DNA from 3 places in the Sporosarcina sp. P1 genome. Region 1 is predicted to be linked to each of the others. Evidence: riboswitches for the same ligand, from Rfam matches in the RefSeq annotation. Region 1 holds a riboswitch; each other region holds the start of a gene.
What was found. A riboswitch is a leader RNA that binds a small molecule or an ion and turns the genes downstream of it on or off. The one in region 1 is predicted to bind S-adenosylmethionine.

Region 1 (7,893 bases):
AAGTTCACTACGTCACGGCTTACGTCAACTGCTACTGATTCTTGTGCTTCGAATGTACTTGCGCCCAAGTGAGGAGTTGCTATTACTTCAGGTAATGTCAACAATTTATGGTCTAGGAATGGCTCTTCTTCGAATACGTCCAATGCCGCACCCGCCACTTTACCAGCAACGATTGCATCGTATAAAGCATCTTCGTCAATGATTCCACCGCGTGCACAGTTGATAATTTGTACGCCGTCTTTCATTTTCTCGAATGCTTCTTTGTTGATCATTCTACGAGTTTCTTTTAGTAAAGGTGTATGAACTGTAATGAAGTCAGCTACGTCTAGCACTTCATCTACTGTCCCAATTTCTATGCCTAATTTTTTGGCAACATCTTCTGTTAAAAACGGATCATATGCGACTACATTCATACGTTGTCCTCTTGCACGTCTTGCCACTTCAGCACCGATGCGACCAAGCCCGATGATCCCCAAAGTTTTGTCTTTCAATTCCACACCAAGGAATGATTTTCTATCCCATTTATTGTTTTTTAACGAGTTGAAGGCTTGAGGGATTTTGCGCGCCATAGACATCATCATGGCGACTGTGTGCTCAGCTGCAGAGTTTGTGTTGCCATCCGGAGCATTCACTACGATAATTCCTTTTTCTGTAGCCGCGTCCAAATCAATATTATCGACACCTACACCTGCACGACCGATGATTTTTAATTGATCAGCTGCTTCCAACAATTCTTTTGTAACAGTTGTCTGACTACGAACTAGTAATGCATCGAAATCTTTGATACGTTCTTTCAGCTGATCTGGTGTTAGGTCAGTCTCCATTACAATTTCAAAACCTTCTGCTTGTCGTAGTGGGAAAATTCCGTCCTCGCTAAGTGGGTCACTAATAAGTATTTTAAAAGCCATGATATTCATTCTCTCCTTTGATTGTTTGTAGTAGAATTTTTGTTGGAAAACTATGTGTGATTGATCGTATATGTAAGTTGTACGCTACCCCCCTTATAGGTAAAATAAAAAAGCCTTCCATCCCTTACGTATAAGTAAGGGGCGAAAAGCTCGATAAACTAACGCGGTACCACCCTTGTTTTGCTGCAGATGCAGCCTTCATTCAGCATGCGTAACGTGCATGTGACGGATTAGCCTACTAAAATGTTCAGCCAATCAATTCGGAAGTGCCTCCAACCTCGGAATTTGCTGACTTACACCACTGCATCAGCTCTCTAGAAAATTCTTTTTAGGAAGGTATCTCTTCGTCAAAATTGTTTAACAACTATTAATTTAGAACTAATCATAACACGTCAAAAACTATTGTCAATTGCTTTTCCGGAAAAAATGAAAAACTGTTAAATGCGAACGTAGTTATTGAATTATTTGTGAACGTTCGTGTCTGAGGGGTTATTTGTAAAAAAACATCTTTAATTTAACTAAGTGGAAGGAAATAGCGTAAGTCGTTTGAAGGGAAGAAGTGCAGGTAAGAGTGCTATAATGGGCTTATACTATTCATTTAGAGGAGTGTTGGGAATTGAAAAAACTAGAATCACTAGAGCAATTCGAGCAACTTAAACAAGAAGAAAGAGTGATTTTCTTATTCACTGCAGACTGGTGTCCAGATTGCAGAGTGATTGAACCATTCTTGCCGACATTAGAAACAGAATTTGCGGAGTATGAATTTGTCTCGATTGATCGTGATGATTTTATAGATCTTTGCAGTCAGTTGGATATATTCGGTATTCCTAGCTTCGTGGCATTCAGTGAAGGAACAGAAACAGGTCGTTTCGTCAGTAAAAATCGTAAAACGAAAGAAGAAATCGAAGAGTTTATTAATAGCTTAACGTAATGTAATCGGACTACATGAAGAGATATTGAGGCAATTAAACAAAAGGACTGAAGGCAACTATAAAAGTTGTTTTCGGTCCTTTTTATATTAGAAAAGATGCCACAAAAAGATCTTATTTCTTGTATTACGTGAACTCTTTCAGTTGCTCTATAAGAATTTTAGCGCCTTGTGGACTGATGTATAGACCGTTTGACAATAGTTTGTTTTCATCCATCACATCACCCGTGATAAAACACGCTCTGTTGGCCTGGAATTTTCTCAAAATGATTCTATCATCTTCTACGAAAATTTCGATCGGATCGCCCTTATCGATCGACAAAGAATTTCGAAGTTCTTTTGGAATGACAATTCTGCCGAGATGATCAACTTTACGAACAATACCTAAAGACTTCATGAGCTCCTCCTCGAAGAAATGTAGTTGGTAGTTTCTATTATACACAAAAATATACTATCTACAATTTACAAAACTTAAATGCGCAGAACAATTTGACAATTCCGCTATACAATTAATTTATTAATGCTATAATAGGCAGTAATTAAATATTTCTTATCAAGAGAAGCTGAGGGATTTGGCCTGATGAAGCTTCAGCAACCTCTGTATATACAGGAAGGTGCTACCTCCAACAAGATTGTTGTCTTGAGAGATAAGAACGGTGAATGGTCAACCCTCATTTTCTTATCTAAGAGAAATGAGGGCTTTTTTGTATAGAAATAGAATAACTGAACGTCAAGGGGGAAATAGAATGCCGATTAATATACCAAAACATCTACCAGCAGGTGAATTACTGAAAGAAGAAAAAATCTTTATTATGGATGAAGAACGTGCGACAACACAGGATATCCGCCCGATCAATATTTTAATTTTGAACTTGATGCCTGAAAAAGAAAAGACAGAGCTTCAATTGCTGCGATTGCTTGGTAATACACCTTTACAAGTGAATGTCACATTTCTCAATACAGCTACCTATGTTTCGAAAAACGTCAGTCAGAATCATTTAGAAACGTTCTATACTACTTTTGAACATGTCAAAAATCGTCGTTTTGACGGTATGATTATCACAGGTGCTCCAATCGAACTTCTACAATTTGAAGATGTAGTCTATTGGAAGGAGCTAGAAGAAATTATGGAATGGACAAAAACGAACGTCACATCTGTTCTTCATATTTGTTGGGGGGCACAAGCGGCTCTATATCATCACTACGGAATTGACAAATTCGAGTTGCCGAAAAAGTGTTTTGGAGTATTTTCACATGATATTACCGATCCAACAGTGAACTTGGCAAGAGGGTTTAATGATGTATATGTTGCCCCACACTCACGCCATACGGGAGTTTCATTAGAAGAAATAAAGAATCATCCTGATTTGACCCTGCTTTCTGCTTCTGAAGATGCCGGCGCATTCATTGTGATCTCAAATGATGCAAAACATATTATGGTAACTGGACACTTAGAGTACGATGCACACACATTAGGGGATGAATACGCTCGCGATATAGAAAAAGGTGCTGACATTGATGTTCCTGTAAATTATTATCCGAACGACGATCCGTCCAAAGAACCTATGAATACTTGGCGATCCCATACGCATTTATTGTTCTCGAATTGGCTCAATTACTATGTCTACCAGAAAACTCCTTATAACTGGAATTAAAAGAATTAGTGTATAAATTTCTATAGTTTGCACATACTCCGATTACCGGAGGTGTATGCAGTGAACATAGATGAATTTTGGCAATTGGCTTTTTGGGAAATGACTTTACGAACGGTGATCTCATTTGTTGTGCTGTTGATTTTGGCGCGTTTTATGGGGAAGAAACAAGTGTCACAATTGACTTTCTTTCATTATGTGACAGGTATAACAATCGGTTCGATTGCGGCCAATTTGGCGGGAGAGTCTGAAACGCCATTCTTGAATGGTTTATATGGAATGGTTTTATGGGCAGTATTAACAATTCTTGCTAACTTTTTATCATTCAAATCCATTAAACTTCGTGTATTACTCGATGATAAACCGATGATTGTCATTCAGAACGGAAAAATCCTAGAAGGTTCCATGCGTAAATTACGTTTGAGTTTCAATGATATAAATATGATGCTACGAGAGCAGTCGGTATTTTCTATGAAAGACGTCAATTACGCGATATTCGAAACGAATGGTAATTTAAGTGTCATGTTGAATGCAAGTGAGAAATATGCGACAAAGAAAGATATCAAAGCCCCAGCACCACAGCCAAAATATATTCCGACCGAAATTATTACTAACGGGAAAGTAGAAGAGAAAAATATGAGAGAACTTCAATTGACTGATACTTGGTTAACTGAGCAACTAAAAAAACAAGGGATTTCCAAACCAGAGCATGTTCTCTACGCAGAAATTCAGTCAGATGGCAGTTTGTATATCAATACATTAAAATCGACTTGACGTGAAGAGCCCTGACATAATCAGAGCTCTTCGCGTTTTTTATAATATTTCCCAATTTCTTTGTTTGGCCACTGCAGTAAGTTTTTTATCTGGACGAACTGCTACAGGGTACCCAACTTGCTCTAAGACTGGAAGGTCGGAAATGCTGTCACCATAAGCAAAGCTATTATCCCAATCGACAATTTCTCCAAGTAGTGCTTGATAAATTTGTTCGTTTTTACGTGTACCTTGAATATGTAGGAAAGGCTGATCCATCGCTAATTGTTCTCCATTTGAAGGGATGTCTGTGCCGATAATTCGATCAAATGTCAAGTGACTTGTGACTGCTTTTAAAAAAGGAGTATAAGCTCCAGAAACTAGTAAGATATGGTATCCCTCTTTTTGATGTTCTACTAGTCGGTTAATGACTTGTTCATTGAAGTCAGGCAACATCACGTTATGCATACCTTTAAAATACTCATGTAGTTCTGCCATCGTCAATGAATCCAATGCTTGTAGATAAAGGAACATAGAGCGTTCTTTCATAATAGACTCAGGTAGTATTTTTAGTTTATAGCGAACATAAAGCGGTAATATCGATCGAAAAAAGTTTCGGTAATACTTCTTGTGCGTAGGATGATTCTTTAATTGCTCCATGAGTAATTTAAAGGTTTCTTTAGTGTACAACGTACCATCAAAATCAAAGATCGCAACTTTCATATAGACACTCCTTCATTTGTATTCTTCTACATAGTATACAAATATAGGGAGTGTAAAAGCAAAAAAGCAGATGAAGAAGAACTCCATCTGCTTGAAACATTAACTTATTGAAGGTTGTTCGGCATACCGGGTTGACCTTGTGAAGGTGCAAATGAATTAAGCAACATATTCATATCCTGATCATTTAATTGAGGTACTTGATAATAGTGATGTTTGTTTTGGTAAATTGACAACTCGTACGCCATTTCTATACAGTTAGGCACGGAATCTGCCAGTACACGGCGAACGACTGGATTACATACTTCTAATGAAGCAGCTGTTTTGCCTGTAGCGCCTTCTTTCTTAGCGCCAAGTAAAAAGCCGGAGATGATTTCATCACTGATTTCACCTGTGGATTGAATGGGCTTAGAGGGTGCTTTTTCTTTCATACCGTAAATGAAGTCGCTACTTGCTTTCATTTGATAGCGCTGCGTAGGGTGTGAAGGATCTTTGCCTGTTTTGAAACTTTCGACGAGAATATTGTACTCATCCAACGCGAATCGGTACTGTCGATCAAGAATATCTAAAAGTTCTGGATCTTGGACGTGTGGGCGTAAAATCATCGCTTGGTTCAATGCTCCGACTGTCGCGCTAAGTACTTCTTTGACATCAAATAACTCATGTCCACCGTGATTCATCGATGGGGGAACTTGTCCGCCTTGCATGTTTTGAGATGTTTCGAATTGATTTGTCAAATATTTTTCCTCCTTCAATAGTCATGTACATCGAAAATAGTATGTGAAGTAATCGAAAGCTTATTCATATGAAATTGTATTGGCGACTCAAGCATAGTTCTTAACGCGCCATCATATCATAAGGATAGAACTCAGGAAGGGTAGTGAAGATACATGCAGATTCATGTAGTTTCGCAAGGTGAGAGTTTATATGAAATCGGTAAAATATACGGTGTGCCATACGAACAAATAGCAGAAGTTAATGAACTAGAAAGTGATATCCGATTAGCTGTAGGACAAGCACTTGTCATACCAATAATAGGTTCTTATTATTGGGTGCGACCTGGAGATAGTCTCTATACAATCGCACAAAGATATGGTCTTACAGTTGCGCGCTTGGCAGAAATTAATGCAATCAGTCCCACCAGACCATTAATGATTGGTCAGCGTCTGTATATACCACAAGAAGTGAAAACGAGGATTGATTCATTATTATATGTTGAACCGCGTAATCCAGTCAGTCAAGATATGCTAGCGGAAGTTCGTGAACGTGTCGATGACCTTACGTATCTCGCCATGTTCAGTTATGAAGTACAACGTGACGGCTCACTCAAAGCACCTGCTCTAGCAGATATTCCGACTATCGCAAAAAACGCAGGTGTTGTAAATATGCTAGTTCTGACGAATTTAGAAGACTATACATTCAGTGCAGATTTAGCGCATGTTATTTTTACTGATCAAGCAGCGCAAAACAAAATGATTCAAAGTGCGATTGATGTAGCAAAAAAAATCGGATATGGTGATATTCACTTCGACTTTGAGTTATTATTCCCTGAAGATCGGGAATTATATAATCAACTATTACGCAATGCACGCGATCAAATTCATAAAGCTGGCCTTACGATTTCTACAGCACTTGCACCAAAAGCGGGGGAAGTAACGACAGGTATTTATGGGGCCCATGATTATAAAGTGCATGGGGAAATTGTAGACTTCGTTGTATTGATGACATATGAATGGGGATATACGTATAGTGCACCACAAGCTGTAAGTCCAATAGGTCCAGTCACCAGAGTAGTAGAATATGCCGTTAGTCTAATGCCAAATGAAAAAATTTTTTTAGGTCAGAATCTATACGGCTATGATTGGACAGCCCCATTTGGTCAACCGGATAGTAAAGCCGCCAGAGCATTAAGTCCACGAACTGCTACTAATCTAGCAATCGAGCAGAATGTTGCAATTGAATACGATGCACTAGCCCAGGCGCCACATTATACGTATTACGATGAACAAGGAACTGAACATGAAGTGTGGTTTGAAGACGCACGAAGCATTAACGAGAAGTTTAACTTGCTGAAGAAATTCAAGTTACGGGGAATCATGTACTGGAAACTCGGGCTTTCATTCCCACAAAACTGGCTGTTATTAGAAGATCGATTTACTATCTGGAAGCGATAAGTATAAGAGCCTTTCCTTAAGTAAAAGGAAAGGCTCTGTCATATGAGTTCTCACTCGTTATTTAACAATTTCATAGCGCTTTGGAACATATCCATATCCGGATTTACGAGTAAAGCAGGTAGGAGAGCAAAAGTCATGATCAGGAGTAAGTTCGCTCCTAAGATTGATCGAATTGTACTTGTTTTCTTTGTCATAGCGCTTCGCCTCTTTCTTTTCGTATTGTTCTCACTAGTATGTGTATGCGCTTACATATATAACCTCACATAGCTCGTTTGAATAGTTTAATAATACTATCAATTCAGTCGAATGTAAATAATAAAGTTGAAGATAGTACATAAAATCGACACAAAAGTTAAGTCAAAACCCAGATATTATAAAAAAATCTTGTAACTTGCTATCTTTTCAGTGATAATATTGAAATACAAAGAAATATTTAGAACAATTAAAATTCAATTTATCTAGTAGAATTTACTCTTTAATCATATAAGTATTATAAAGTCATAGCCTCTGAGTAAATGAGCGACTAGTCAGTCGACAATTTTTAATTATTAACTAAGGAAAGGAATGATCGCAAATGACAAAGATTGGTGAGGTAGAATATAATAATCGCAAAAAAGCAAATGATTACGTTCATAATGTATATGAACTGGTGAAGAAAAGGAATCCAGATGAGAAGGAATTTCTACAAGCGACAAGAGAGATTTTTGATTCTCTTCGTCCAGTCTTTGCTAAGCATCCCGAATTTATGGAGAACGGAATTC
Region 2 (7,893 bases), on a different contig from region 1:
ATCTCCAATGTGCGTTTATATAGTAATCGTCTTGCGGGTGTTATTTAAAAACCACCACAGGTTCCACGATATCTAGTAAATGGGCTGATTTTGTGTGAAAAAATAGCCTTGCAATAATCTGCAAGGCATCGAACATACAATTATAAAACTGTGTAATTTTTGTGTGCGACGACAGTCATGTTGGAAGCTGCTCCAATATTTTCTGCGTCTTCTTCAGAAATCTTCACAATGACGGAGTTTTCGAGAATCTTGTGTATAGTTCCGGAAACTTCATGTTCATTACGGTTGAAAGAAATAACTTCGTCTACGTACCGTGATGCTACAAAATCAGAAACTGGACGATCTTTTCGTGGAAATGCCAATCGAATCAACTCCTTCAGTAGTGTGGAATCTAGTCTGTCGTAATTTGTCATTAAAATTAGACGAAAAGTACGTACAATAGCTTACTAGAACTAGTATAACACATTTTGAGAAATTAATCATCATACTAGAATTATGTCGAATGAGCAAGTTTTGCGTAGAATCATGTTTGGAAGTTGACTAGTGCCGCCGCCAAAGATAGGATAGTACGAAATACGTGCAAATCAATCGGTTGACATTATACCTGTAGGGGTATAATATAAAGCTAACAGTAAGGAGGTTGAACGATATGGAGTACGATGACAAAGTCAAGAATCGGTTAAAACGTCTAGAGGGTCAAATCAAAGGTGTCTTGCGTATGATGGAAGAGGGTAAGGATTGTAAAGAAGTCATTACGCAATTATCAGCCAGTCGTTCTGCTATTGATCGTACAATTGGTGTAATCGTGAGTTCGAATTTGATTGCCTGCATGGAGAATTTAGATGAAGCAGATGAACGTACGCATGAATCCATCATTAAAGAAGCAGTGGATCTTCTAGTAAAGAGTCGATGAGCAACATCGCTTGACTCTTTTTTTTATAACATATAATATACCCCTATAGGTATTTAACAAAGTGGCTTTCCAAAAGAAAGGGATGAGAATATGACGGAGCAAAAGAAAACGACGATTGTATTATTTAGTGGAGATTATGATAAGGCGATGGCAGCTTATATTATCGCGAACGGCGCAGCTGCGTACGATCATGAGGTAACCATTTTTCATACATTCTGGGGATTGAATGCATTGCGAAAAGATGAACCTATTAAAAGTAATAAAAGCTTTATTGAAAAGGCATTTGGGAAAATGATGCCACGTGGAGCAGATAAAATGGGATTATCTCAAATGAACTTTGCAGGAATGGGTCCGAAGATGATTAAGCAAGTGATGAAAAAGCATAACGCGATGACATTACCACAACTAATTGATATGGCAGTGGAGCAAGATGTGAAGTTGATCGCTTGTACGATGACGATGGATTTACTAGGACTTGGTGAGGAAGAACTTCTTAAAGAAGTCGAATATGGCGGTGTAGCGGCTTACTTGGGAGAAGCGCAAGATGGTCAAGTAAACTTGTTTATTTAATTTTTTATGAAAATAAATACCCTAGGGTGTATGGGAGGAATAAAATGATTCAGTCAGATAATGTTTTAGATGCAAAAGGTCTTGCTTGTCCGATGCCTATTGTGAAGACGAGAAAAATGATAAAGGATATGGAAGACGGTCAAGTGCTCGAAGTTCAGTCTACAGATTCGGGTACTACTGCAGATTTACAGGCATGGACGGAAAGCGTGGGGCATCAATACGTCGGTCATGTGAAGGAAGCCGATGTGTGGCGCCACTTTGTACGAAAATCAGGTCGGGAAGATCAGTCACAAAAAGAATATGCGGTTACAGTTGATAACAGCCAGTTGATGGACCAACTGCAACAACCTAACGCTGTGTTACTAGATGTCCGTGAAGAAGCGGAATATGCATTTGCTCATATTCCAGGTGCCTTATCTATACCACTTGGCCAATTGGAAGAACGCATGGCGTACTTGGATAAGGACATGAAAATTTTCGTTGTATGCCGAACAGGCAACCGCAGTGATATGGCATGTCGAAAATTAGTGGCGAATGGATTTGAAAGTGTTACTAATGTCATTCCTGGTATGTCAGAGTGGAATAGCGAGACAGAAAATACAACGGGGGGTATAAATAAATGAGAACTATTCAATCAAGTGAAGTAGCAAAGAGAGTCATTGCGAAGGAATCTTTATTCATTTTAGATGTGCGAAATTCAGATACGTTCAACGATTGGAAAATTGAAGGGGATCGAGTACGCCATTTGAACGTGCCATACTTTGATTTATTGGATGGCATTGAAGAGATTGAAGATCAATTGCCAAAAGATGAGGAGATTCTAGTAGTTTGCGCGAAAGAAGGTTCGTCCATCATGGTGGCAGAAATCCTTGAGGATGCAGGCTTCTCAGTAGGTTATCTTTCAGGTGGAATGAAAGCATGGAGCGAGCATCTTGAGCCTGTGAAGGTTGCGGATTTGAAATCGGGTGGCGAACTATATCAATTCGTTCGTCTAGGAAAAGGATGTCTCTCTTACATGGTCATGTCTGGCGGAGAGGCGGCAATTATTGATGCAACACGTATGACAAATGTGTTCACTGACTTTGCCAAGCAACGCGGTGTGAAGATTACAAACGTATTCGATACTCACTTGCATGCGGACCATATTTCAGGTGGTCGTCAAATCGCAAAAACCACAGGTGCGACGTATTGGCTGCCACCGAAAGATGCCGAAGAGGTAGAATTTGAATATGCTGCATTAGAGGATGATATGTCTATTCAGGTAGGTGATACGAAAATCGATATTCAAGCGCTTTATTCGCCAGGACACACGATTGGTTCGACTTCTTTTATCGTAGACGACAGCTATTTGATGACAGGTGATATTCTGTTCATTGATTCGATTGGACGCCCTGACTTAGCAGGTTTAGCAGAAGATTGGGTAGGCGACTTGCGTGATTCTTTGTATCGACGCTATAAAGAATTATCGAAGGATTTAACAGTCCTACCGGCTCACTTCATGCTTATAGATGAGTTGAATGAAGACGGTAGCGTGTCGGAAAAGCTCGGTGTATTGTATGAGCAAAATCACGGTTTGAATATTGAGGATGAAAGTGAGTTCAGGGAATTAGTCACGGGGAACTTGCCTCCACAGCCTAACGCATATCAGGAAATTCGCCAGATGAACATGGGGAAAATCGAGCCTGACGAGGAAACGCAACGCGAGATGGAGATTGGTCCGAATCGCTGTGCGGTACGGTAAATAGTTATTTTCATTCATATGGAAAACAAAAAACAAATTTAAAGGAGAAGATATATATGAGTACAACCACATTTTTAGATGCAAAAGGCCTGGCATGTCCAATGCCGATCGTACGTGCAAAGAAAGCAATGAAGGATATGCAAACAGGAGACGTTCTTGAGATTCATACGACAGATAAAGGATCGGTGTCCGACCTGACAGCGTGGGCTACTTCTGGTAATCATGAAATAAAAGATCAGCAACAAGAGTCTGATGTCTTTAAATTCTGGATCCAAAAAGGATAAACTGAGGATAGAGGGAATAACTGTCTCCCTCTTTCGTCTGGAAGAAGGGAGGACATCATGACTATTCCATTTATTATCACGATCTTCCTTATTGGATTTGTGGGCTCATTCCTTTCCGGTATGATGGGAATTGGTGGCGCAATTGTCAAGTATCCAATGTTGCTATTTATTCCTGCATTACTTGGCTTTACTGCATTTACACCACATGAAGTATCCGGTATTACGGCAGTGGAAGTTTTCTTTGCATCACTTTCAGGAGTTTTAGCGTATCGAAAGAGTAATTTGATCTTGAAACCACTCGTTCTCTATATGGGAATCAGTGTATTAGTTGGCAGTGTCCTTGGCGGTGCTGGTTCCAGTATGCTTTCAGAAGCTACCGTCAACGTGATCTACGGTGTTCTAGCTGTCATGGCAGCTATTATGATGTTTATTCCGAAAAAAGGCCTCGACAATCAGCCGATTGATGAAATTACATTCAATCGTTTCATAGCTTCGAGTGCGGCTTTTATCATTGGATTGGCAGCTGGAATCGTCGGAGCTGGCGGCGCATTCATCATGGTCCCGATTATGCTCGTAGTACTAAAAATTCCCACACGCGTCACAATCGCTACATCACTAGCGATTACGCTGTTATCATCGGTGGGCTCGGCGTCAGGCAAGCTCTTAACAGGGCAAGTACCTTATGGCCCAGCTCTCGTAATGATCATCGCAAGCATCATCGCGGCTCCGATCGGTGTAAAAGTGAGCCGGAAAGTAAACACCAAAGTATTACAAAGCATTCTAGCCGTATTGATCATCGCCTCGGCCGTGAAAATATGGTGGGACATATTCTAATCAAGCACAATCGCCAGCACATCGTTCAACGAACATGTGCTGGCGATTTTTTGGTGAAGTCATAAGTGGAAACAACATTAAACTCACTTCTGATCTAGCAGGTGACTCCCGTTAAGTAAATGTGGAATCAATATACGTTACTACCATCGGCATAGTAAACTAGTTGATCCGCCTGGAACGCAGATCAACGGTGCCTTCACCTTTCTTACTTTCATTGCAAGGTATTAAAAGTGATACTAATTTCGAAACATTCTATTAAATTACCTTGCAATAGACTAGGAATAGCCGTATACTATTTTTCAACGATGGAAAACGAATAGACATACTCTTATCAAGAGCGGCGGAGGGATTAGGCCCTGTGATGCCCGGCAACCGGCAAAAGCAAAGGTGCTACTTCCTACAAACTTTCAGTAGTTTGGAAGATAAGGGAGGAATAAGCGAAAGCAGAGCCCTCTTCTTATTATGGAAGAAGGCTTTTTTCTATATATTGCTAATCGTCGTCTTGCGTTTTTCTTGTCTAGTCCTAGGAATTTCGGTGTTCCATCAATACACGAAAAAAGGGGAATGGTTATGACGAAATTACAGCCAGAAACGATATTATTACATGGAGGACAAAAGCCAGATTCGGAAACAGGCTCACGTGCGTTGCCGATTCATCGTACGACTTCTTATGTGTTCAGAGACACGGAGCATGCACAAAACTTATTCGCTTTGAAAGAAGCGGGCAATATCTATACAAGAATTACGAATCCGACGGTAGCCGTATTTGAAGAGCGTGTAGCCCAGCTAGAAGGCGGATCAGCGGCAGTTGCCCTGTCTTCCGGAATGGCGGCAATTGCATTCTCTATTATGAACATTGCTGAAGCGGGTGATGAAATCGTTGCAGCCAGCAATCTCTACGGCGGTACATACAACTTATTCGCTGTGACATTACCCCGCTATGGCATCAAAGTGAAGTTTGTTGACGCGTCAGATCCAAAGAACTTTGAAGCAGCTATTACAGATAAAACGAAAGCGTTGTTTGCAGAAACAATCGGTAATCCAAGTTTGCAAGTTCTTGACGTAGAAGCCGTTGCGAACATCGCACATGAAAATGGACTTCCATTGTTAGTAGACAATACATTCCCGTCTCCTTATGGATCAAATCCGATCGAGTATGGTGCCGATGTAGTTATTCATTCCGCGACAAAGTGGATTGGCGGACACGGTACGACAATCGGTGGTGTGGCAGTTGATGCAGGGAGATTTGACTGGACGCAAGGTAGGTTCCCTGGTTTTACAGAGCCGGATGAATCCTATCATGGCTTACGGTACGGAATCGATACAGCTGCTGCAGCTTTCGCAACGAAATTACGTGTACAATTGCTGAGAGACTTCGGCCCATGTCTGTCACCAGATAGTGCATTCAACTTGTTGCAAGGTTTGGAAACACTTCATTTGCGCGTACCTCGCCACAATGAAAACGCACAAAAAGTTGCTGCATTCCTGCAAGAACATCCGGCAGTAGAATGGGTGACGTATACAGGTCTAGAAGATCATCCAACAGTAGAATTGGCAAATAAATATTTAAAAAATGGCTACGGTTCAATTATCGTATTCGGTATTAAAGGTGGACGCGATGCAGGAAGACAAGTAATCGACAATGTAGAAATTTGGTCTCATGTAGCGAATGTGGGAGATGCGAAGTCATTAATCATTCATCCGGCATCCACAACTCATCAGCAGTTGTCTGTGGAAGACTTGAAAGACTCAGGCGTTAGTGAAGAGCTAATTCGCTTATCTGTAGGGTTGGAGTCAGCAGAGGATATTATTGCCGATTTGAAGCAAGCAATCGAAAAAGTGGCAAACTAATATATGAAAAAGAACACCGTCGCTAGTGCGATGGTGTTCTTTTCTCTACTAACGCTTTATTCGTTTCTTTTCATCTTTTAGTGATTTGAACAGCGAGACAACCATCATAATGAGGATGATGGAGAATGGCAAAGCGGCAATAATGATGACGTTTTGCAGTGCATCCAATCCTCCGACATATAATAGAATGATGGCGATGGCAGATTGAATTACGCCCCATACAACTTTCAAATTATTTGGTGGAGTCAATGAACCATATGACGACTGCATGCCGAGCACAAATGTAGCCGAATCCGCTGAAGTGATAAAGAACGATGTAATCAACAAAATGGCAATGACTGATATGACGAATGACAAAGGCAATTCGCTGAACATCTCAAAGATTGTCAGTTCAGTTGCACTTGCAGCCAAGTCGACAATTCCAGCTTTTTGCGTTTCAATTGCTGTCGTACCAAATGCTGTGAACCAGATCATACTCAACACAGTAGGAACAACTAGTACGCCAATCATGAACTCGCGAATCGTTCTACCTTTTGATACGCGGGCAATGAACATCCCGACAAATGGTGCCCAAGCTATCCACCAAGACCAGTAGAATAGAGTCCACCCATTTAGCCAAGTACGATTTTCAGGGGTGAGCGGTGCAGTACGGAAACTCATACGTATGAGATTTTCCAGGTAGCCACCAATGGAATCCGTGAACATGTTGAAAATCAATAAAGTTGGTCCAAGCACGATCATGAAAATTAACAATGCCAAAGCTAAAATCATATTGGCATTGGATAAAATTTTAATTCCTTTTCCAAGTCCACTCCACGCAGATATAAGGAATAATACTGTTACCACTGCAATGATAAAGAATTGGGACCAGAAGCCTATTGATACACCGAATAAGTAATTGAGCCCGGCGTTTATTTGGACAGCTCCAAAGCCAAGTGATGTCGCCACACCGAAAACGGTGGCAAAAATAGCGAAGACGTCAATGACTGTGCCGAGCTTTCCATCTACTCGATCACCAAAAATTGGACGAAGTGTAACGGAGATTAATCCAGGTTGTCCTTTGCGGAATTGGAAATATGCCAATACTAAAGCGGTCATACCGTATACAGACCAAGCATGGAAACCCCAATGGAAAAATGTCGACTGCATTGCTTCTTTATAAGCAGCTTTTGTTTCAGGAGCTTCTGTAGCAGGACTTACTGCGTAATGCGAAAGAGGTTCGGCCGCCCCGTAGAACACGAGTCCGATTCCCATACCAGCGGAAAATAACATCGCTAACCATGAAAACATGGAAAACTGCGGTCTGTCATTATCCTTTCCTAATCGGATTTTCCCGATCGGACTGAATATCAAGAATACCGAAATGAAGAATAACATGGAGACGGTCAGTAAGTAATACCAGCCGAATGAATCCGAAATAAAGTCCTTAATAGCGGACGTGATTTCTTCGAAGTGTGTAGGGGCAATGACGCCGTATCCCACTGCCAATATGACGGCCACTAATGTAATGTAAAATGTTATAGAAGTTTTTTTCATAGTTCCTCCTTTTTTGAACGTAGTCTGAGAAATGAGCTAAGTACATAATCGAAACCGTAGAATAAAATTGCACACATACATTTGATAATACCCGTTTTGCCGCTCATGTAAACGCTGAAAAATGTCGGTTTATTGCCGGATTAATCGCAAATACAAATAAAAAA
Region 3 (7,893 bases), on a different contig from region 1:
CGTTCTCTCGTAACTGCCATCCCGATTTCATCAATCGTTCCTACAACGACAGCTGCTCCATATTTTTTTACTAAAGGAAGTACAGCATCAAAGCGTTCTTCACCATCTTCTAAGTTAATAGAGTTAATGATTGCTTTACCTTGCGAAAATTTCAGCGCCTCCGCAATAACGTTTTCGTCCGTAGAGTCGATGACAAGAGGAACTTTGACTTTTTTCACGACTTCTTTCATGAAACGAGTCATATCGTACAATTCATCACGGTCAGGGTTCGCAAGACAAATATCTAATACGTGAGCACCACGTTTTACTTGTGCTCGTGCGATTTCAGCAGCTTCTTCAAACTTTTCCTCTACAATTAGTTGTTTGAATTTACGTGAACCGATAACGTTTGTACGTTCACCAATTAATAATGGACGCAATGTATCGTCGTAAAGCAAAGGTTCAATCCCTGAAATAGCATGACCATGAGGGTTTTCGGGCATCTTGCGTGGAGCCTTATCTTTAACTACCTCACGTATTGCGCGAATATGATCAGGCGTTGTACCGCAGCAGCCGCCCACCATGTTCAACCAACCTTTTTCAGCGAAGCCTTCCAGTTTTTTCGATAGTGATTCAGGAGATTCATGATAATGTCCTTCCTCATCTGGCAATCCCGCATTTGGATAGCAGGTTACGTAGCTTGTCGCTAAGTCCGATAATGAACGCAAATGGTCCGTCATGAATTCTGGACCTGTCGCACAGTTTAAACCCACCGAAAGTGGATGGACGTGTTCAATGGAAATATAGAATGCTTCAATACTTTGTCCAGCAAGTGTTGTACCCATCGGTTCGATCGTACCTGAAATCATGATAGGAATTTCGCGTCCAAGCTCTTCAAATGCCTTTTTAATACCAATTGTTCCAGCTTTCACATTCAGCATATCCTGACTCGTTTCCATCAGTATCAAATCACTGCCTGCTTCTATAAGCGCTTTAGCCTGTACATAGAAATCATTGGATAGTTCATCGAACGTAATACCGCCCGTGACCGAAAGCGTTTTTGTCGTAGGTCCGATCGCACCTGCGACAAAACGTGGCCATTCTGGAGTAGAAAACTTCGCCGCACTTTTTTTCGCTATCTCTACAGACTTTGCATTAATTTCATCTGCACGATGACCAAGTGAAAATTCATTTAGTACTAGGGGAGTGCCGCCAAATGTATTCGTACAAATGATATCAGCACCGGCTTCTAAATATTCATCGTGAATTTTCTCCAAGACGTCGGGGCGCAACACACTCATGTATTCATTACATCCATCATATTCTTCTCCGCCGAAGTCTTCCGTCGAGAAATCTTCCGCTTGCAGCATCGTCCCCATCGCACCATCAATGATCAGGATTCGTTTATCTAGTTGTTCTTCAATAGGATGTCTCTGCATGTGTTAATTCCCTCTCCTTCTGCTGGTCTATTTTCTTAATATACTCATACAACTCTAATGTCATATCGTAGCGCAGGAATGGTGTGATGAGATACAGCCCATTAAAATATTGTGCCGCTGTATCTATCAATTCTTTTGCGATTTCAAGACCTGTTTCAGTTGATCTTTCGCGATCCTCTCCGCATTCACGCATTCTTTCCAACACATCTTCTGAAAGCTTGATGCCCGGTACCTCGTGATGCAGGAACTCTGCATTTCGTATATTCGTCAATGGCATGATACCGATGAAGATCGGTGTATCCAAGTGTTTTGTTGCTTCATATACATCGATAATCTTTTCTTTCGTATAAACTGGCTGAGTGATGAAATAGTCCGCACCCGCTTCAATTTTCTTCTCAAGCCGTTGTACAGCACGATCGATTACACGTACGTTCGGATTGAAAGCTGCTGAAATGGAGAAGCTGGCTTTCTTGCGCAACGGCTTACCAGAGAATGAAATCCCTTCATTCAATTTCTTAATCAATTGCAATAACTCCATGCTGGATACATCGTAGACACTTGTAGCACCGGGGAAGTCCCCAACTTTTGTCGGATCGCCTGTTACAGCTAGGATATCGTGAATACCTAATGCATCAAGCCCCATCAAATGTGATTGTAAGCCGATAAGATTGTGATCCCGACACGTTAAGTGTACAAGCGGGCGGATATTATGTTGCATCTTAACGATCGAGCCCATCGCCATGTTGCTGATGCGAGGGGAAGCAAGTGAATTATCTGCCATTGTTATAGCGTCAACTCCAGCGTCATATAACATATTTGCACCTTTGATATAATCGTCCGTTTCCAAGTGGCGTGGTGTATCTAGTTCTACAATTACTGTACGCTCTGTTTTCGCTTTTTCATGAAGAGGTTGATGTTTTGCAGGACCCGCTTCATGAATCACGATAGGTTTTGCCGGTTGTACAACCTTTTCTGTGATAGGTGTCAGTCGCGCTAACTGTGTTTTCGCAGCTTTAATATGCTTAGGTGTTGTCCCGCAACATCCACCAATCAGCCGAACGCCTTGATCACGAAGTAATACGGCAGCGCGTCCAAAGTATTCTGCTTCTGATTCATAGACAATACGGCCATCCTCAACATCTAATAGACTGGCGTTTGGATATGCGGATAAAAATGCTTTTTCCGGTAATGTCACATTATCGAATGCTTGAATCGTGTGGTAAGGACCTAATCGACAATTGACTCCTACGATATCTGCTCCAAGAGACTCGAGCTGATGAAGTGCGGCGTTTAATGAAAGTCCGTTCTGCAATACGCCGGGATCATGCATAGAAACTTGTGCAATCAATGGGACATCCGTGATTTTCTTTAATGTTGTAACTACGGATGATAACTCTTCAAAGTCATAATACGTCTCTAATAGAAGACCATCAGGATCACCTGCCAATAATGCATTGGCTTGTTCTAGTACGACTTTTTCTATTTCATCCAATGTAGCATCGCTTTTACGTATCCCCCGCAAGCCGCCTATTGTTCCAAGTACAAATTGCCCCCCAGGTGCCGCTGCACGTTTTGCAATTTTCATAGCTGCCTTATTGAATTCTGTAACATGACTTTCTAGACCGTAGCGAGCTAATTTGTTTGCGTTCGCACTGTAAGTGTTTGTCTGGATAATATCTGCACCGGCTGAGATGTAATCTTGGTGAATTTGCTCTATAATTTCAGGCTTTTCTATGTTTAGTTCTTCATAACAGTAATCAATTCCGTAAGAATATAAAATCGTCCCCATTGCACCATCTGCCGTTAGGACATTTGTTTGTAGTTTCTCGAGCAATGACATAATTCCATCTCCCTTTGCTTTTTTTAATCAAAAAAAGCCTTCAAGTATATTAGAAGGCTTTGTAATCTCAATGACTAGTTCCCTCTCATCTTTTCAGTGTGTCGATTTGACAGACTGCTGGAAGTAGCACCTTGCCAAAATGGCTGGTTGCTGAAGCGTCGACGGGCCAGTCCCTCGGCTTCTCTTGATAAGATATGATTCTTATTCAATTATTTCGATTATTCTAACCATATCATAGCGGCTTTGTTGGATACCGTCAAGTGAACGTTTGGTGAAGTTCAAAGTGCGGAGTTAGAGCATAGAGAAATTGTGGCATATATGATAAAATACAAGAATCAACTCAAAAAGGTGAGGAATTATGCGATTCTTTAAATACTCATTTCCAATCGCTGTTCTTGTAGGTACACTTGCTTGGATTATGATAGGCAATAGTTACGAGGAAGTTGCTTATGATATGCGTGTGTACATTACGATAGCGGCTGCTATATTTAGTGGATTAATCTCAAGTGTTTTGTTTCGAAAAGAAAAAGAAGAACAGATTGATGAGAAGAAGTAGACTGTCAGCGTGATGCTGCAGTCTTTTTTTGTCTACTTTTATTGGTTAACTAAATAATAAATTGTGTTGACAATAAATGAGTTAACCGATATTATTTGTGAGGTAACTAATATAAAAAGAGGTGTCGTAATGACAATAGCAACAGAGAGACGAGCGGTAAGTAGATTTAGCGCATTAACTATTGTCTACAGTGGGATGTTCGCAGCGTTAATGATGATTGGAGCGAATATTACATCCTTCGTGCCGTTTTTAGTAGTTGGTGGAGTACCCATCACATTGCAAACATTTTTCGCAATCTTATCAGGACTATTACTTGGCAGTCGTCTAGGTGCGTTATCGATGACGGTTTATATGTTAATAGGGCTAGCGGGTGCGCCGGTTTTTGCTAAATTTTCTGGAGGCTTCGGTCAGATCTTGAGTCCGACGTTTGGCTTTATTCTCACATTTATTCTGATCGCTTATGTAGCGGGAAAGATTGTAGAGCGAAAACACACCATGTCTGCTTTTATTACCGCAGCATTGGTCGCTACAGCAATCAACTATATACTAGGCACAAGTTGGATGTATTTTGCGTACAAGATGTGGGCTGCTGCACCCGACGTGTTTACCTATAAGATTGCTTGGCTATGGATGATGCCTCCACTGCCAAAAGATTTAATTCTTGCTGTATTGTCAGGCGTATTCGCGTTTAGAATGTCAAAACACTTGAAAGTGAGGCGTACGTTATAATGAACTACCAAAGATTGGCTACACAAGTACTTGAAGGTTATGTATTGACTGATGAGGAATCACTCGCAATATTAAATAGCCCAGATGAAGATTTACTATTATTACTGCACGCAACGTATTCAATTCGATCGCATTATTTTGGAAATAAAGTGAAGTTAAATATGATCATCAATACGAAATCAGGATTATGTCCAGAAAACTGTGGGTATTGCGCACAATCCATCATTTCAAAAGCACCTGTCGAAAAGTATGCGATGATGAAATCGGAAGAAATACTAGAAGGTGCAGAACGTGCTGCTGCTAATAAAGCGGGCACCTATTGCATTGTAGCAAGTGGACGGGGACCGCGTGACAGTGAACTGGACATTGTCATTGATTCTGTTAAACAGATTAAAGAGAAACACAAAGGCATGACGGTATGTGCTTGTCTAGGTATTTTGAAACCAGGACAAGCGACTCGTTTGAAAGAGGCAGGAGTCGATCGCTACAACCACAACTTGAACACTTCTGCAGAGCATCACGAAAGTATTACTACATCGCATACATACGATGATCGGGTAAATACTGTAGGACTTGCCAAAGAAGCAGGCATATCTCCATGTTCAGGTGTCATCGTCGGCATGCGTGAAACAAAGCAAGATATCATCTCCATGGCGCGTAGCCTAAACGAACTGGATGCAGACTCAATACCTGTAAACTTCCTGCATGCAGTGGATGGAACTCCATTAGAAGGGACATCAGAACTGGAGCCACGTTACTGCTTAAAAGTCCTGTGTCTGTTCCGCTACATTAATCCTAGCAAAGAAATCCGCATCTCAGGTGGACGTGAAGTTAATCTAAGAAGCCTACAACCACTAGGCCTATACGCTGCGAACTCTATCTTTATCGGCGATTACCTCACAACAGCCGGCCAAGAAAACGATCAAGATCAAAAAATGCTTGAAGATATGGGCTTCGAAGTTGACTTGGAACCTTTGAACAAAGAACCCATCACTATTTAAATAAAATGAATAAAATTATTTGTATACTTTGTGACTGAAGACAATCCACTATAAGGATCTGTACTTCAGTCTTTTACTATTCGTTTAGAATACACTATAGAAAGATTACAGTAGTTCACCGTAAGTAGAAAGTACCCGTCTGGAACGATGGACAACGGTGCTAACCTATCCGCCATGTTTTTGTCTCAAGACTAATTGAATAATCATTAGCTAAATGTGGCAACCTAGCAATAGGTTTTCTTTCGACGTAATAAGGTATACATATAAACAAATGAATTGCATCCCACCTAATTTCTGCGATACAATCAAGTCAAAGATAGTCAAAGTCAACTAGAAGATCGAGCGAAATGAGGTGACGAGATGCGTAATATTTCTGACATTATAGAAGGATATTTGAAGTCGATTATAGAAGAGGAAGATAGCGCTTCTATTGAAATCAAAAGAAATGAGATTGCCGAGAAATTCCAATGCGTACCATCACAAATCAATTACGTAATCAAAACCCGGTTTACAGTCGAAAGAGGCTACGCCGTAGAGTCTAAGCGAGGGGGCGGGGGCTATATCCGGATTTACAGGGTACGTACCAACTCCCGAAAGGATTTACTTGAACAAGCGTTGGAGATTTTAGAGAGTGAAGCGTCTTCTACTATGGCGGAAGATGTCATCATCCGTTTAATTGAAGAAGAAGTCATTACAGAACGTGAAGCTAAGCTGATGCTTGCTGCGGTGGGCCGTGCTACTTTGCGTTATATGTTACCTGAGCGGGATGCGTTACGTTCGCGTATTCTTCGCGCCATGTTAGTTACATTAATTTATGAAGAGATAGAATGAGGTGAATCTCAATGCTTTGTGAAAACTGTAAAGAACGACCAGCTACTGTAGTGTTTAAACAAGACACCTTAAATGATAAAACTGAGCGCCATTTATGTGATAAATGTGCATTTTACTCGCAAACATTTTCATTCAGTCCGGATCAGGAACCGTTATCAATTCAACAATTTTTAGCACACTGGTTGGGCGGATCAGAATTATTCTCAGAACAAAAAGCCGATGAGAGATTACCGGATGGTCCGAAATGTCCGAATTGTGATTTGACCTTCCATCGTTTCCTTGACATCGGAAAGTTTGGTTGTGCTACATGTTACGTGGCATTCAGCGGACAGCTACCAAGGTTGTTTGCTAAATTGCATAATGGGCATACCCAACACCGCGGAAAAATTCCGGTTTCCCTTAATGAGCGTTTTGCTTTAAAGAAAAAACTAGAAGATATCCGTACGAAAATGCAGCAAGCTGTAGAAAATGAACGATTTGAAGAAGCGGCAACTTTGCGGGATGAGGCGAACCAGTTGAAACAGCAACTGTCCGACGGGGGTGATGATCAACATGTCATTTGAAAAATTCTTCAAACAAGAACTGACGGGTTGGATGGTGGCGGAAGGTGAGCATGCTGACATTGTCTTATCCACAAGAATCCGGCTAGCTCGTAATTTACAAGATCATCTATTTCCTATAAATGCTTCACAAGAAGATGCAAACCGTGTAAGCCAAGCGTTGAATCAAGCAGTCGAGACGATGCAGGATCACCACTTCACAGGCACCACGATGAAAGATTTGTCACCACTTGAAAGACAAATTTTAGTCGAGAAACACTTGGTCAGTCCGCAATTGATCAATCCTAAAAAACATGGATCGGTTTTGCTGTCGGAAGATGAAACGATCAGTATTATGGTGAATGAAGAAGATCATATTCGCATTCAATGTATTTATCCAGGCTTTCAAATAGATCAGGCATATGAGCATGCTGATCAAGTGGATAGCGAATTGGAAGTGAATTTGAACTATGCCTTCGATGAAACATTCGGCTATTTGACAAGTTGTCCATCTAACACAGGTACAGGAATGCGCGCTTCTGTCATGATGCATTTACCTGCATTAACTATCACTAAGCAAATCGAGCGAATTATTCCTGCGATATCAAGGCTTGGAATGGTCGTACGTGGAAGTTACGGAGAGGGCAGTGAAGCGCTAGGCAATATTTATCAAGTTTCCAATCAAATTACACTTGGCAAATCAGAAGAGGAAATACTGAAAGACTTAGGGAGTATTTCAAAGCGTTTGATTGCGCATGAAAAGAAATCCCGTGAATTATTATTGGCTAAGTCAGAAGTTCACTTAGAGAATAGATTATTTAGAGCACTTGGCACACTGACTCATTCGCGGATTTTACCATCAGCGGAAGCAGCAAAATGTTTGTCTGACGTCCGTTTGGGTATTGATTTAGGTATCATTGAAAATATTGATATGACCATTTTGAATGAATTGATGATTTTCATGCAACCAGGTTTTCTC

Region 2: another riboswitch for S-adenosylmethionine. It lies ahead of CSV73_RS11915 (O-acetylhomoserine aminocarboxypropyltransferase/cysteine synthase family protein); the one in region 1 lies ahead of metA (homoserine O-acetyltransferase MetA).
Region 3: another riboswitch for S-adenosylmethionine. It lies ahead of CSV73_RS04035 (bifunctional homocysteine S-methyltransferase/methylenetetrahydrofolate reductase); the one in region 1 lies ahead of metA (homoserine O-acetyltransferase MetA).

What each region holds. Positions count from the first base shown of each region.
Region 1 is NZ_PDYS01000005.1:82,514-90,406, forward strand. Features, by position in the region: gene serA (phosphoglycerate dehydrogenase) at 1-908, opposite strand, end outside; T-box leader at 1,043-1,268, opposite strand; gene CSV73_RS07520 (thioredoxin family protein) at 1,525-1,839, shown strand; gene CSV73_RS07525 (AbrB/MazE/SpoVT family DNA-binding domain-containing protein) at 1,964-2,233, opposite strand; SAM riboswitch class I at 2,384-2,490, shown strand; gene metA (homoserine O-acetyltransferase MetA) at 2,583-3,491, shown strand; gene CSV73_RS07535 (YetF domain-containing protein) at 3,558-4,262, shown strand; gene CSV73_RS07540 (HAD family hydrolase) at 4,302-4,961, opposite strand; gene CSV73_RS07545 (spore coat protein) at 5,066-5,665, opposite strand; gene CSV73_RS07550 (LysM peptidoglycan-binding domain-containing protein) at 5,849-7,132, shown strand; gene CSV73_RS16575 (hypothetical protein) at 7,183-7,326, opposite strand; gene gdhA (NADP-specific glutamate dehydrogenase) at 7,707-7,893, shown strand, end outside.
Region 2 is NZ_PDYS01000012.1:22,867-30,759, forward strand. Features, by position in the region: gene CSV73_RS11880 (DUF2187 family protein) at 141-362, opposite strand; gene CSV73_RS11885 (metal-sensitive transcriptional regulator) at 650-913, shown strand; gene CSV73_RS11890 (DsrE/DsrF/DrsH-like family protein) at 1,004-1,483, shown strand; gene CSV73_RS11895 (sulfurtransferase TusA family protein) at 1,528-2,106, shown strand; gene CSV73_RS11900 (MBL fold metallo-hydrolase) at 2,103-3,224, shown strand; gene CSV73_RS11905 (sulfurtransferase TusA family protein) at 3,281-3,508, shown strand; gene CSV73_RS11910 (sulfite exporter TauE/SafE family protein) at 3,566-4,342, shown strand; SAM riboswitch class I at 4,668-4,771, shown strand; gene CSV73_RS11915 (O-acetylhomoserine aminocarboxypropyltransferase/cysteine synthase family protein) at 4,913-6,193, shown strand; gene CSV73_RS11920 (glycine betaine uptake BCCT transporter) at 6,242-7,729, opposite strand.
Region 3 is NZ_PDYS01000002.1:241,496-249,388, forward strand. Features, by position in the region: gene metH (methionine synthase) at 1-1,418, opposite strand, end outside; gene CSV73_RS04035 (bifunctional homocysteine S-methyltransferase/methylenetetrahydrofolate reductase) at 1,399-3,258, opposite strand; SAM riboswitch class I at 3,341-3,452, opposite strand; gene CSV73_RS04040 (hypothetical protein) at 3,617-3,814, shown strand; gene CSV73_RS04045 (biotin transporter BioY) at 3,944-4,543, shown strand; gene bioB (biotin synthase BioB) at 4,543-5,544, shown strand; gene CSV73_RS04055 (CtsR family transcriptional regulator) at 5,905-6,375, shown strand; gene CSV73_RS04060 (UvrB/UvrC motif-containing protein) at 6,387-6,938, shown strand; gene mcsB (protein-arginine kinase McsB) at 6,928-7,893, shown strand, end outside.